Regions from separate parts of the Sediminicurvatus halobius genome, predicted to be linked through region 1. Evidence: predicted binding sites of a transcription regulator. Region 1 holds the regulator's gene; each other region holds the start of a gene.
The links. Region 1 encodes sigma-54, which starts transcription at its own class of promoters, with help from an activator protein. Its sites were predicted from a motif close to TGGCANGNTNCNTGCTT; they were not measured.
Positions count from the first base shown of each region.

Region 1 (3,270 bases):
CTCGGCATCGGCTATCTGCCCCAGGAGGCCTCGGTCTTCCGCAAGCTCTCGGTGGCGGACAACCTGCTCGCCATCCTGGAGACGCGCCCGGGGCTCGATGCCCGCGCGCGGCACCAGCGCATGGAGGCGCTGCTGGAGGAATTCCACGTCGCCCATCTGCGCGACCAGCAGGGCATCAGCCTCTCCGGGGGCGAGCGCCGGCGGGTGGAGATCGCCCGTGCCCTGGCCGCGGAGCCGCGGTTCATCCTGCTCGACGAGCCCTTTGCCGGCGTCGACCCGATCTCGGTGGGGGACATCAAGGCCATCGTGCGCCACCTCGCCGCCCGCGGCATCGGCGTGCTCATCACCGACCACAACGTGCGCGAGACGCTGGGGCTGGTGGATCGCGCCTGCATCCTCGCCGACGGCCGGGTCATCGTTGAAGGCGATGCCGACACGATCCTGACCGACCGCCAGGTGCGAGACGTCTACCTCGGCGAGGATTTCCGGCTGTGAGCGCCCGACCGGCGTTAGCAGGTTTCATGCCGACGGCGTTACCCTGCCGTTTCCGGACAGGGGGAATTGCACTACGATGAAGCACAGCAAAAGGGTGCCGGGGGGGCGCCCGACGCACTCCACTTCCCCGGGTGGCCACTGACGACGATGAAGCAGTCGCTACAGCTCCGACTCGGGCAACAGCTCACCATGACCCCGCAGCTGCAGCAGGCCATCCGGCTGCTGCAGCTGCCGACCCTCGAACTGCGCATGGAGATCCAGCAGGCGCTGGAGTCCAACCTGATGCTCGAGGCCGCGGAGGAAGCGGAGCTCGAGGCGGCCGCGGAGCGCGACGAGGACGGGGCCGAGGCGTCGGAGGCCGCACCGGACCGCACGGAACAGGATCTCGGCGGCGAGGAGCCGGATGCCGCGCGCCTCACCGAGGACCTCCCGGTGGACTCCAGCTGGGAGGACGTCTACGACGGCAGCACCACCTACAGCCACTCCGGTTCCGACGACGAGCGCGACCTCTTCGAGAACCAGTCCGGCGGCGAGGAATCCCTGCGCGACTACCTCATCTGGCAGCTGCAGATGGCTCCGATCTCGCCCCGGGACATGGCCATCGCCGAGGCCATCGTCGACGCCGTGCGCGACGACGGCTACCTCGGCGAGCCGCTGGAGGAGATCGGCGCCGGCCTGCCGCCGGAGCTGGAGGTGGAGCCGGACGACCTGCAGGCGGTGCTGGCCCGGGTGCAGCGGCTGGACCCGGTGGGTGTGGCGGCCCGGGACGTGCGCGAGGCGCTGCTGGTGCAGCTGGACCAGCTGGACCCGGCCACGCCCCATCTGGCGGCGGCCCGCGAGCTCGTGGACCAGCACCTGGAGCTGCTGGTCAGCCGCCAGTTCGCCCAGCTCAAGCGCCGCATGCGGCTCGACCTCGAGACCCTGCAGGCGGCCCTGGCGCTGGTGCAGACCCTGGACCCCCGCCCCGGCGCGCGCTTCAGCACCGAGCGCACCGAGTACGTGGTGCCGGACGTGTTCGTGCGCCGCGTCAACGGCGACTGGCAGGTGGAGGTGAACCCGGACGCCTGCCCGCGGCTGCGGGTGAACAGCTACTACGCCAGCCTGGTGCGCCGGGCCGACAACAGCCGCGACAACAGCCTCATGCGCCAGCACCTGCAGGAGGCGCGATGGCTGATCAAGAGCCTGCGATCGCGCAACGACACCCTGCTCAAGGTGGCGGAGTGCATCGTCGAGCGCCAGCGGGGCTTCCTCGAGCAGGGCGAGGAGGCGATGCAGCCGCTGGTGCTGCGCGAGGTGGCCGAAACCATCGAGATGCACGAGTCCACGGTCTCGCGCATCACCAACCAGAAGTACATGCACACCCCGCGCGGGACCTTCGAGTTCAAGTACTTCTTCTCCAGTCACGTGCAGACCGTGGACGGCGGCGAATGCTCCGCCACGGCGATTCGCGCGCGCATCCGGCGCCTGGTCGCCGACGAGGATCCGGCGAGCCCGCTGAGCGACTCGCGGCTCGCCGAGATCCTGCGCGAAGAGGGCATCAACGTGGCACGCAGGACGGTGGCCAAGTACCGAGAGGCCATGGCCATCGCCTCGTCCACCGAACGCAAGCGGCTGGCCTGAGCGCCAGGAAGGAGGGCCTTATGCAGATCGACGTCACCGGCCACCACGTGGAGATCACCGATGCGCTGCGCGACTATGTCCACGAGAAGTTCCAGCGCCTCGAGCGGCACTTCGACAACGTGGTGGACGTGCACGTGATCCTCACCGTGGAGAAGGTGGCCAAGAAGGCCGAGGCCACACTGGCGCTTAGCGGTGCCAAGCTGTTCGCCGACGCCCTCCAGGAGGACATGTACGCCGCCATCGACGCCCTGGTCGACAAGCTCGATCGCCAGGTGGTCAAGCACAAGGAGAAGCGCACCGACCACCATCGCAGCGAGGGCGCGGTGGGCCAGACACTGGAGCCGTGAGCGCGGGGCGGCCGCCGGGCACCCAAGCGCCCGGCGGCCGCCCCGCCATCATCCGCGACACGGGGTCGACATGAACATCGCCAACCTGCTGGCACCCGAGCGCACCCGCTGCGGGGCCACTGCCACCAGCAAGAAGCGCTGCCTGGAGCTGCTGAGCGAGCTGCTCACGGGCGACGACGCCGATCCGTCGACGCGCGCGGTCTTCGAGAGCCTGATCAGCCGCGAGCGCCTCGGCAGCACGGGGCTCGGCAAGGGCGTGGCGCTGCCCCATGCCCGCGCCCCGGGCATCGATCAGGCCACCGCCGCCCTGCTGCGGCTGGACAAGCCGGTGGACTTCGACGCCATCGACCGCCAGCCGGTGGATCTGCTGTTCGCCCTGCTGGTGCCCGAGCACTCCACCGACGAACACCTGCGCATCCTTGCCCGCCTTGCCGAGATGTTCAGCGACCCGGATCTCTGCGAGCGGTTGCGCACCTGCGGCTCGGAGACCGAGCTCTACGAGACGGTGCTTGCCTGGCAGGACAGCCGCAGCGGCTCATGATCGTGCACCTCGGCATTCCGGCGCTCGCCAGGGCGCTGGCGGGCAGGCACGCGGCCGGCGACGCCACCGCCGGGCTGCCCGTGGCCGTGGGCCGGTGGTTCGGCGACGGTGGCGACTGCCCCGTCCGGCGCCTGCCGGAGGCACCGGACCACCTCCGCCTGCCGCCACTCGCCGGCGGCGCCGCGCCGATCATCCACTCCCCGCTCGGCGATCAGGATCTCTCCCGCCGGCTGGATCGCTGGCTCGCGCGGCATGCCATCGTCACCC
Region 1 covers NZ_CP086615.1:901,290-904,559, reverse strand. The annotation lists gene lptB (LPS export ABC transporter ATP-binding protein) at 1-495, shown strand, start outside; gene LMH63_RS04120 (RNA polymerase factor sigma-54) at 643-2,115, shown strand; gene hpf (ribosome hibernation-promoting factor, HPF/YfiA family) at 2,136-2,462, shown strand; gene ptsN (PTS IIA-like nitrogen regulatory protein PtsN) at 2,533-3,003, shown strand; gene LMH63_RS04105 (hypothetical protein) at 3,000-3,270, shown strand, end outside.

Region 2 (3,270 bases), 1.1 Mb from region 1:
TGGTGGTGGTGGGCTGGTCCAGGAGCACCGCGACGCTGAGGCGCTGGATGCCGCCGCTCGGGGTGCGGACGTGGCGCACCGTGCGGTTGATCTCGAAGTTGCGGGTGGCGCTGGAGGTGGCGTCCACCACCTCGCTTTCACTCGCCTCGCCCTCCTCCTCGGCGCCGGCCTCGCCGGCCGCCGCGGCGTCGCCCGCCGGGTCCTCCAGCTCTCCGGCCCCCGGAGGCTGATTGGTGAGCGCGCCCGGAATGCCCATGGCGCCCTGGCCGCGCTGGCTGCGCTGCTCCTGGGTCTGCTCGCTGCGCAGCACCTGGCTCTCCGGGTCGTAGATCTCCTCGGTGCTCTCCACCTCGGAGAAGTCCAGGCGCGCGCTCACCTCGGCGCGGACATTGCCCTCGCCGACGATCGGGGTGAGCAGGTCCTGGATGCGGCGGGCGTAGGCGTCCTCGATGCGCTGGCGCATGGCGAGCTGCTCGCCGCTGCCCTGCATGCCCTCGTCGCCGCCCATGTCCGTGAGCAGGCGGCCGCGCTGGTCCACCACCGCCACGTTCTCCAGCGCCAGATCCGGCACCGCGCTCGCGACCATCTGCGCAATGGCATTGACCTGGCGGTCGCTGAGGCTGCGCCCCTGGTGCAGGCCGACGGTCACCGAGGCGCGGGGGGCCTGGCGGTCGCGCAGGAAGACGCTGCGCTCGGGGATGGCGAGGTGTACCCGGGCCTCGCCCACGGCGTCCAGACTGGTAATGGTGCGGGCGAGCTCGGTCTCCAGGGCACGCTGGAAGCGGGCGTTCTCCATGAAGCGGCTGGTGCCGAAGCCCTGGTCCTGGCGCAGGCTCTCGAACCCGACGCCGCCGGCGTTGGGCAGGCCCTGCTCGGCGAGCATCAGTCGCGCCTGGTCAAGCTGACCCGCCGGCACCTCGATGCTGCCGCCGGGGCCGTTGCGGTAGGGGATGCCGGCGCCGTCCAGCGCCTGCTGCACCGCCGCCACGTCCTCCGCCGGCAGATCGGCGAACAGTGCCCGGTGCACCGGCTCCTGCGCCCACAGGAACAGCCCCACGCCCGCGGCCACCGCCGCGGCCAGGCCGATGATGAGCCCGAGCTGGCGCAGGGCGTTGGGGCCTAGGTATTCCGCGATCAGTGCCCCGAGCCGGCCCTGCTCCGGCATCCCCCCGCCGCCCATGGCACCGGCGGCGCTGCCCTGGGTCATTGCCTGTGCTGACTGTGCCATCTAGACGTTCCCCGCCCTCAGACCTGCATCCGTGAGATTTCCTGATAGGCCTCCAGCAGGCGGTTGCGGACCTGCTTCGTGGCCTCGAAGGCGACCCGGGACTTCTGCGAGGCGATCATGACCTCCGTCAGGGAAACGTCCTCGCCGCGAAGGAAGGCGTCGGTTTTCTGACTGGACGCCTGGCGCGTCTCGTTGACGGTGTCGATGGCCGAGCGCAGCACCGAGGAGAAGTCCCCCTGCCCCGCCTGCTGCGGCCCCTGGGCCGGCGCCTGGACGCCCCCTGCCGCCTGCGCCTGCAGCGCCCGCATCTGCTCGAGCACCTGCTGCATCCGCACGTCCGTCATGGCTCACCTCGCTGGTCAAAGCATGCTGGCGGGGTGAATGCAGGTTTCGGGCCAGGGGTCGGGCGGGGAACAAACACAAAGACACGAAGATTCACAAAGGGGAAGATTTTTTGGGAGGGGCGTAGGTCGTGCACGGCGAAGCCGTGTGCGACGTCCCCGATCCCGACGCCGGGAAATCAACACAACGACACAACGAACACCACGGTTCACAACGCGGGAATCGGATATGACGTAGGTCGGGAACCGCCGCAGGCGGTACCCGACACGCCGGCAGGCGAACAGGCCGGTGCCTGGCTTGGCTGAAGAGCAACCGCAAAGCCGCAAAGGCCGCGAAGGGTAACCACGGGAGCCGTAGGTCGTGCACGGCGAAGCCGTGTGCGACGTCCCCGACCAGGACGGCGGAAGGTCAACACAACGACACAACGGACACCACGGTTCACAACGCGGGAATCGGATATGGCGTAGGTCGGGAACCGCCGCAGGCGGTACCCGACACGCCGGCAGGCGAATATGCCGGTGCCACGCGGGGCAGAAGACCAACCGCAAAGGCGCGAAGGTCGCGAAGGGCAACGACGGGAGCCGTAGGTCGTGCAAGGCGAAGCCGTGTGCGACGTCCCCGACCAGGACGGCGGAAGGTCAACACAACGACACCACGAACACCACGATGCACAACGCGAGAAGCGGACATGACGTAGGTCGGGAACCGCCGCAGGCGGTACCCGACACGCCGGCAGGCGAACAGGCCGGTTCCTCGCGTGGCTGTCGAGTAGCGGTAAAACGGGAGATTCGCCTGCCGGCGCGTCGGCGAGCGCTGCGCGCTTGCCGACCTACCTCAGGGCTTCCCCTTCGCACCCTTTGCGCCTTCGCGGTTGTCTCGCGGCCACGGCCGGCCACGCGCCGGCGGCGTCAGGCTGTATCCCGCTGGATATCGTACTTGCGCAGCTTTTCCACCAGCGTGGTCCGGCGCAGGTTGAGCAGCTTCGCCGCCTGGGCGACGACGCCCTCGCTGGCGTCCAGGGCCTCGCGGATGAGGCGCTGCTCGAGGTCGCCCATGATCCCGCGCAGGTCGATGCCGTCGGGGGCGACGCGGATCTGACCCAGGCCACCCGGATGGGCGTGGCCGTTGGTGGGGGGCTCGTGCGCCTCGTCCTCCGCAGCGATCCCGGCGTCCTCCGGCAGCTCCTCGGCGGCGGCGAGGAGCTTCTCCGGCAGGTCGTCCAGCGCGGCCTCGCCGTAGGGGGCGAGGATAGCCAGGCGCTCCACCACATTGGCAAGCTCGCGCACGTTGCCGGGCCAGGGATACTGGCTCATCACCGACAGCGCCCGGGGCGAGATGCGCACCGAGCCGCGGCCCTCGTCCTCGATCCGGCGCACCAGTTCCTCGATCAGCACGGGGATGTCCGAGGCGCGCCGGCGCAGCGGTGGCAGCTCCAGGGGGAAGACGTTCAGGCGGTAGAAGAGGTCCTCGCGGAACTCGCCCTCGACGATGCGCGCCTCCAGATCGCGGTGGGTGGCCGCGAGGATACGCACATCGGCGTGCTGGGTGCGGTTGGAGCCGACGCGCTCGAAGGTGCGCTCCTGCAGCACGCGCAGGAGCTTCACCTGCATGGGCAGGCTCATGTCACCGATCTCGTCGAGGAAGAGCGTGCCACCCTGAGCGAGCTCGAAGCGCCCCTGGCGCGAGGAGATGGCGCCGGT
Region 2 covers NZ_CP086615.1:1,995,126-1,998,395, reverse strand. The annotation lists gene fliF (flagellar basal-body MS-ring/collar protein FliF) at 1-1,228, opposite strand, end outside; gene fliE (flagellar hook-basal body complex protein FliE) at 1,246-1,572, opposite strand; gene LMH63_RS09090 (sigma-54 dependent transcriptional regulator) at 2,479-3,270, opposite strand, start outside.
Region 2: a site for sigma-54 is predicted at 1,610-1,626, ahead of fliE (flagellar hook-basal body complex protein FliE). Genes of this name have one in related genera too.

Region 3 (3,270 bases), 1.4 Mb from region 1:
AGCAGGAGACTGTGGCCGCCGGCGGCGGCAAGCTCCAGCGCGCGGCGCGGACGCTGCTGGCCCCGGACCTCCGCCAGATCGGGTGGGGGTTCGCCGGAGGGGGCGGCGTTGGCCTCGGCGACCGGCAGCCGCTCACGGCCCTCGAGATGGGCACAGACGGCAAGCAGGTGCTCGGCGCCGTGCACCGTGCCGCCGCCGAGGGCCGCCTCAGCCGCATTCGCCGCGGCGACGATCAGCGCATGCCCGGCCGCGTCAGCGCGCAGCGCCAGCGGCAGGGTCCCCGAGACCGGGCGCAGGGCGCCGCCCAGGGCAAGCTCGGCGGCGAACTCCGTGTGCTCCAGGGCGGCGGGGTCGAGCTGGCCTGACGCGGCCAGTATCCCCAGGGCGATGGGCAGGTCGAAGCGTGCACCATCCTTGGGCAGGTCCGCCGGCGCGAGATTGACGGTGATGCGCCGGCGGGGGAACTCGAAGCCGCTGGTGGCCAGCGCCCCCCGCACGCGGTCGCGGGCCTCGCGTACCGCGGTGTCGGGCAGTCCGACGATGGAAAGCGATGGCAGGCCGCCCGCCAGATGCACCTCGACGGTGACCAGCGGAGCGTCCACACCAAGCGCGGCCCGTGACTGGACCACGGCGAGCGTCATGGGTCAGCACCTCCCTGTGCCTTTGCGTCGCTCGGAAGATTTCTGCGGCGCAGACTCCCGGCGGCGGTCTACTCCTGCGGCGCGGGCGACCCGCCGGCCGGCTGGGCGGCGTCGCCGTCGTTCCCGCCCTCGAGCGCGGCGATGCGCTGCTCCAGGGCCTCCAGGCGCTCCCGGGTTCGGGCGAGCACCTTGGTCTGGGCGTCGAACTCGTCCCGGGTGACGAGCTCCATGCGGTTGAATGCGCTCTGCAGCGCTACCCGCGTGTTCTTCTCCACTTCCTGCTGGAAGTCCCGCAGGCCGCTCGGCAGATGCTCCGAGAAGCGGCGGGCCAGCTCGTCGAGCTGTCGAGGGTCGAGCATAGCCATCACCTCTTTCGACTATTGGCTCCAGTGTACGGCGCTGCGGCGGCCATGCCTATCGGCTCGCAACGCCCCAGCCAGGTGCATCGATGGGCCGGTGGGTGCACCACCGTGGTGCGCAAGCGCGGTCTGCGCGCCGGCCGACTGTCGCCAGACGGCTCTCTGCAGTGCTTGGCACAGAGGCTGCATTTCCACCGGCGAGTCCACAAACGTTCACCGCCTGCGACGGCGTGTCGCAGCGTATCGGGGAGATTAGGGATGAAGCTCATCACCGCGATCATCAAGCCATTCAAGCTCGACGACGTGCGCGAGGCCCTGTCCGATATCGGCGTACAGGGTGTCACCGTCACCGAGGTCAAGGGGTTCGGCCGTCAGAAGGGGCACACCGAGCTCTACCGTGGGGCCGAGTACGTGGTCGACTTCCTGCCCAAGATGAAGATCGAGGTCGCCCTCGATGACAGCCTCGTCGAGCGTGCGGTGGAAGCCGTCAGCAAGGCCGCCAATACCGGCAAGATCGGCGACGGCAAGATCTTCGTCACCACCCTCGAGCAGGCAATCCGCATCCGCACCGGCGAGACCGGCAAGGACGCGCTCTGAGCGCAGGCCGCGAAGACAACTGAAGGAGAATCACAATGGAACAGTTGACGGAGCTGGCGTACGCGCTGGACACGTTCTACTTCCTGGTCAGCGGCGCGCTGGTGATGTGGATGGCGGCCGGGTTTGCGATGCTGGAGTCGGGGCTGGTGCGGGCGAAGAACACCGCCGAGATCCTGACCAAGAACGTCGCGCTGTACGCGGTGGCGAGCATCATGTACCTGCTCTGCGGCTACCAGATCATGTACGGCGGGGGCAGCGGAGTGCTGCCGGGGCTGGGCTTTTTGATCGGCGCGGACAACAGCCCCGAGGCGGTGCTCGCCGGCGAGGGGGGGTATTACTCCAACCTCTCGGACTTCTTCTTCCAGGTGGTGTTCGTCGCCACCGCCATGTCCATCGTCTCCGGGGCGATCGCCGAGCGCATGCGGCTGTGGTCGTTTCTGCTCTTTGCGGTGGTGATGACCGGCTTCATCTACCCGGTGCAGGGCTACTGGAAGTGGGGCGGGGGGTTCCTTGACGCCAACAACTTCCAGGACTTCGCGGGCTCGGGCGTGGTGCACATGACCGGTGCCGCGGCGGCGCTCGCCGGCGTGCTGCTGCTCGGCGCGCGGCGCGGTAAGTACGGCCCCGAGGGCCAGGTGCGGGCGATCCCCGGGGCGAACCTGCCGCTGGCGACGCTGGGCACGTTCATCCTCTGGCTTGGCTGGTTCGGCTTCAACGGCGGCTCGCAGCTGGTGCTCTCCAATATTGCCGACGCCAACGCGGTGGCGGCGATCTTTGTGAACACCAACATGGCCGCGGCCGGCGGCGTGGTGGCGGCGCTGACCACCGCGCGGGTGCTGTTCGGCAAGGCCGACCTGACCATGGCGCTGAACGGGGCGATTGCGGGCCTGGTGGCGATCACCGCCGAGCCGCTGACGCCGGCGCCGCTGGCGGCGACGTTCATCGGTGCGGTGGGCGGCGTGCTGGTGGTGTTCTCCATCGTGGGGCTGGACAAGCTGAAGATCGACGACCCGGTGGGCGCGATCTCGGCGCACGGCACGGCGGGCATCTGGGGCCTGCTGGCGGTGCCGCTGACCAACCCCGGAGCCACCTTCGGGGCGCAGATCCTCGGCATCGTGGTGATCTTCCTGTGGGTGTTCCTGGCGAGCCTGCTGGTGTGGGGCATCATCAAGGCGGTGATGGGCATCCGCGTCAGCGAGGAAGAGGAGTTCGAGGGCCTCGACATCGGCGAGTGCGGCCTCGAGGCCTACCCGGAGTTCACCCGGACCAGCTGATCCGGGTCCGGATCCAGGCAGCACGAGGCGCCCTGCGGGGCGCCTTTTTCGTCGGTGGCACGGGCGGGATCCCCCCACGCCACCCTGCCCGCGCCTGTGCCGCCTTCCGCGTGCGCGGATGCCGTAACGCTGGCTCAGGCGATGCGTAATGAGGAAGGGAATATGGTGGCCAGGGACGGAATCGAACCGCCGACACGCGGATTTTCAATCCGCTGCTCTACCGACTGAGCTACCTGGCCCGGAGAGCCGGTATTCAAACCGATGGGTTGAGTTCGGTCAAGTCGGCTCCCATGCACCTATGGAACCCTCCGGCTCGGATTGGTGTCGCAAACACGACCCGTTTTCGATCCAGCCATTCTCAAGAAGAAAGGAGCGTGCAATGATCCATCGTCTCGTGAC
Region 3 covers NZ_CP086615.1:3,653,517-3,656,786, reverse strand. The annotation lists gene LMH63_RS17085 (YifB family Mg chelatase-like AAA ATPase) at 1-641, opposite strand, end outside; gene ubiK (ubiquinone biosynthesis accessory factor UbiK) at 710-1,000, opposite strand; gene glnK (P-II family nitrogen regulator) at 1,259-1,597, shown strand; gene LMH63_RS17070 (ammonium transporter AmtB) at 1,633-2,871, shown strand; tRNA gene LMH63_RS17065 (tRNA-Phe) at 3,035-3,110, opposite strand; gene azu (azurin) at 3,251-3,270, shown strand, end outside.
Region 3: a site for sigma-54 is predicted at 1,173-1,189, ahead of glnK (P-II family nitrogen regulator). Genes of this name have one in related genera too.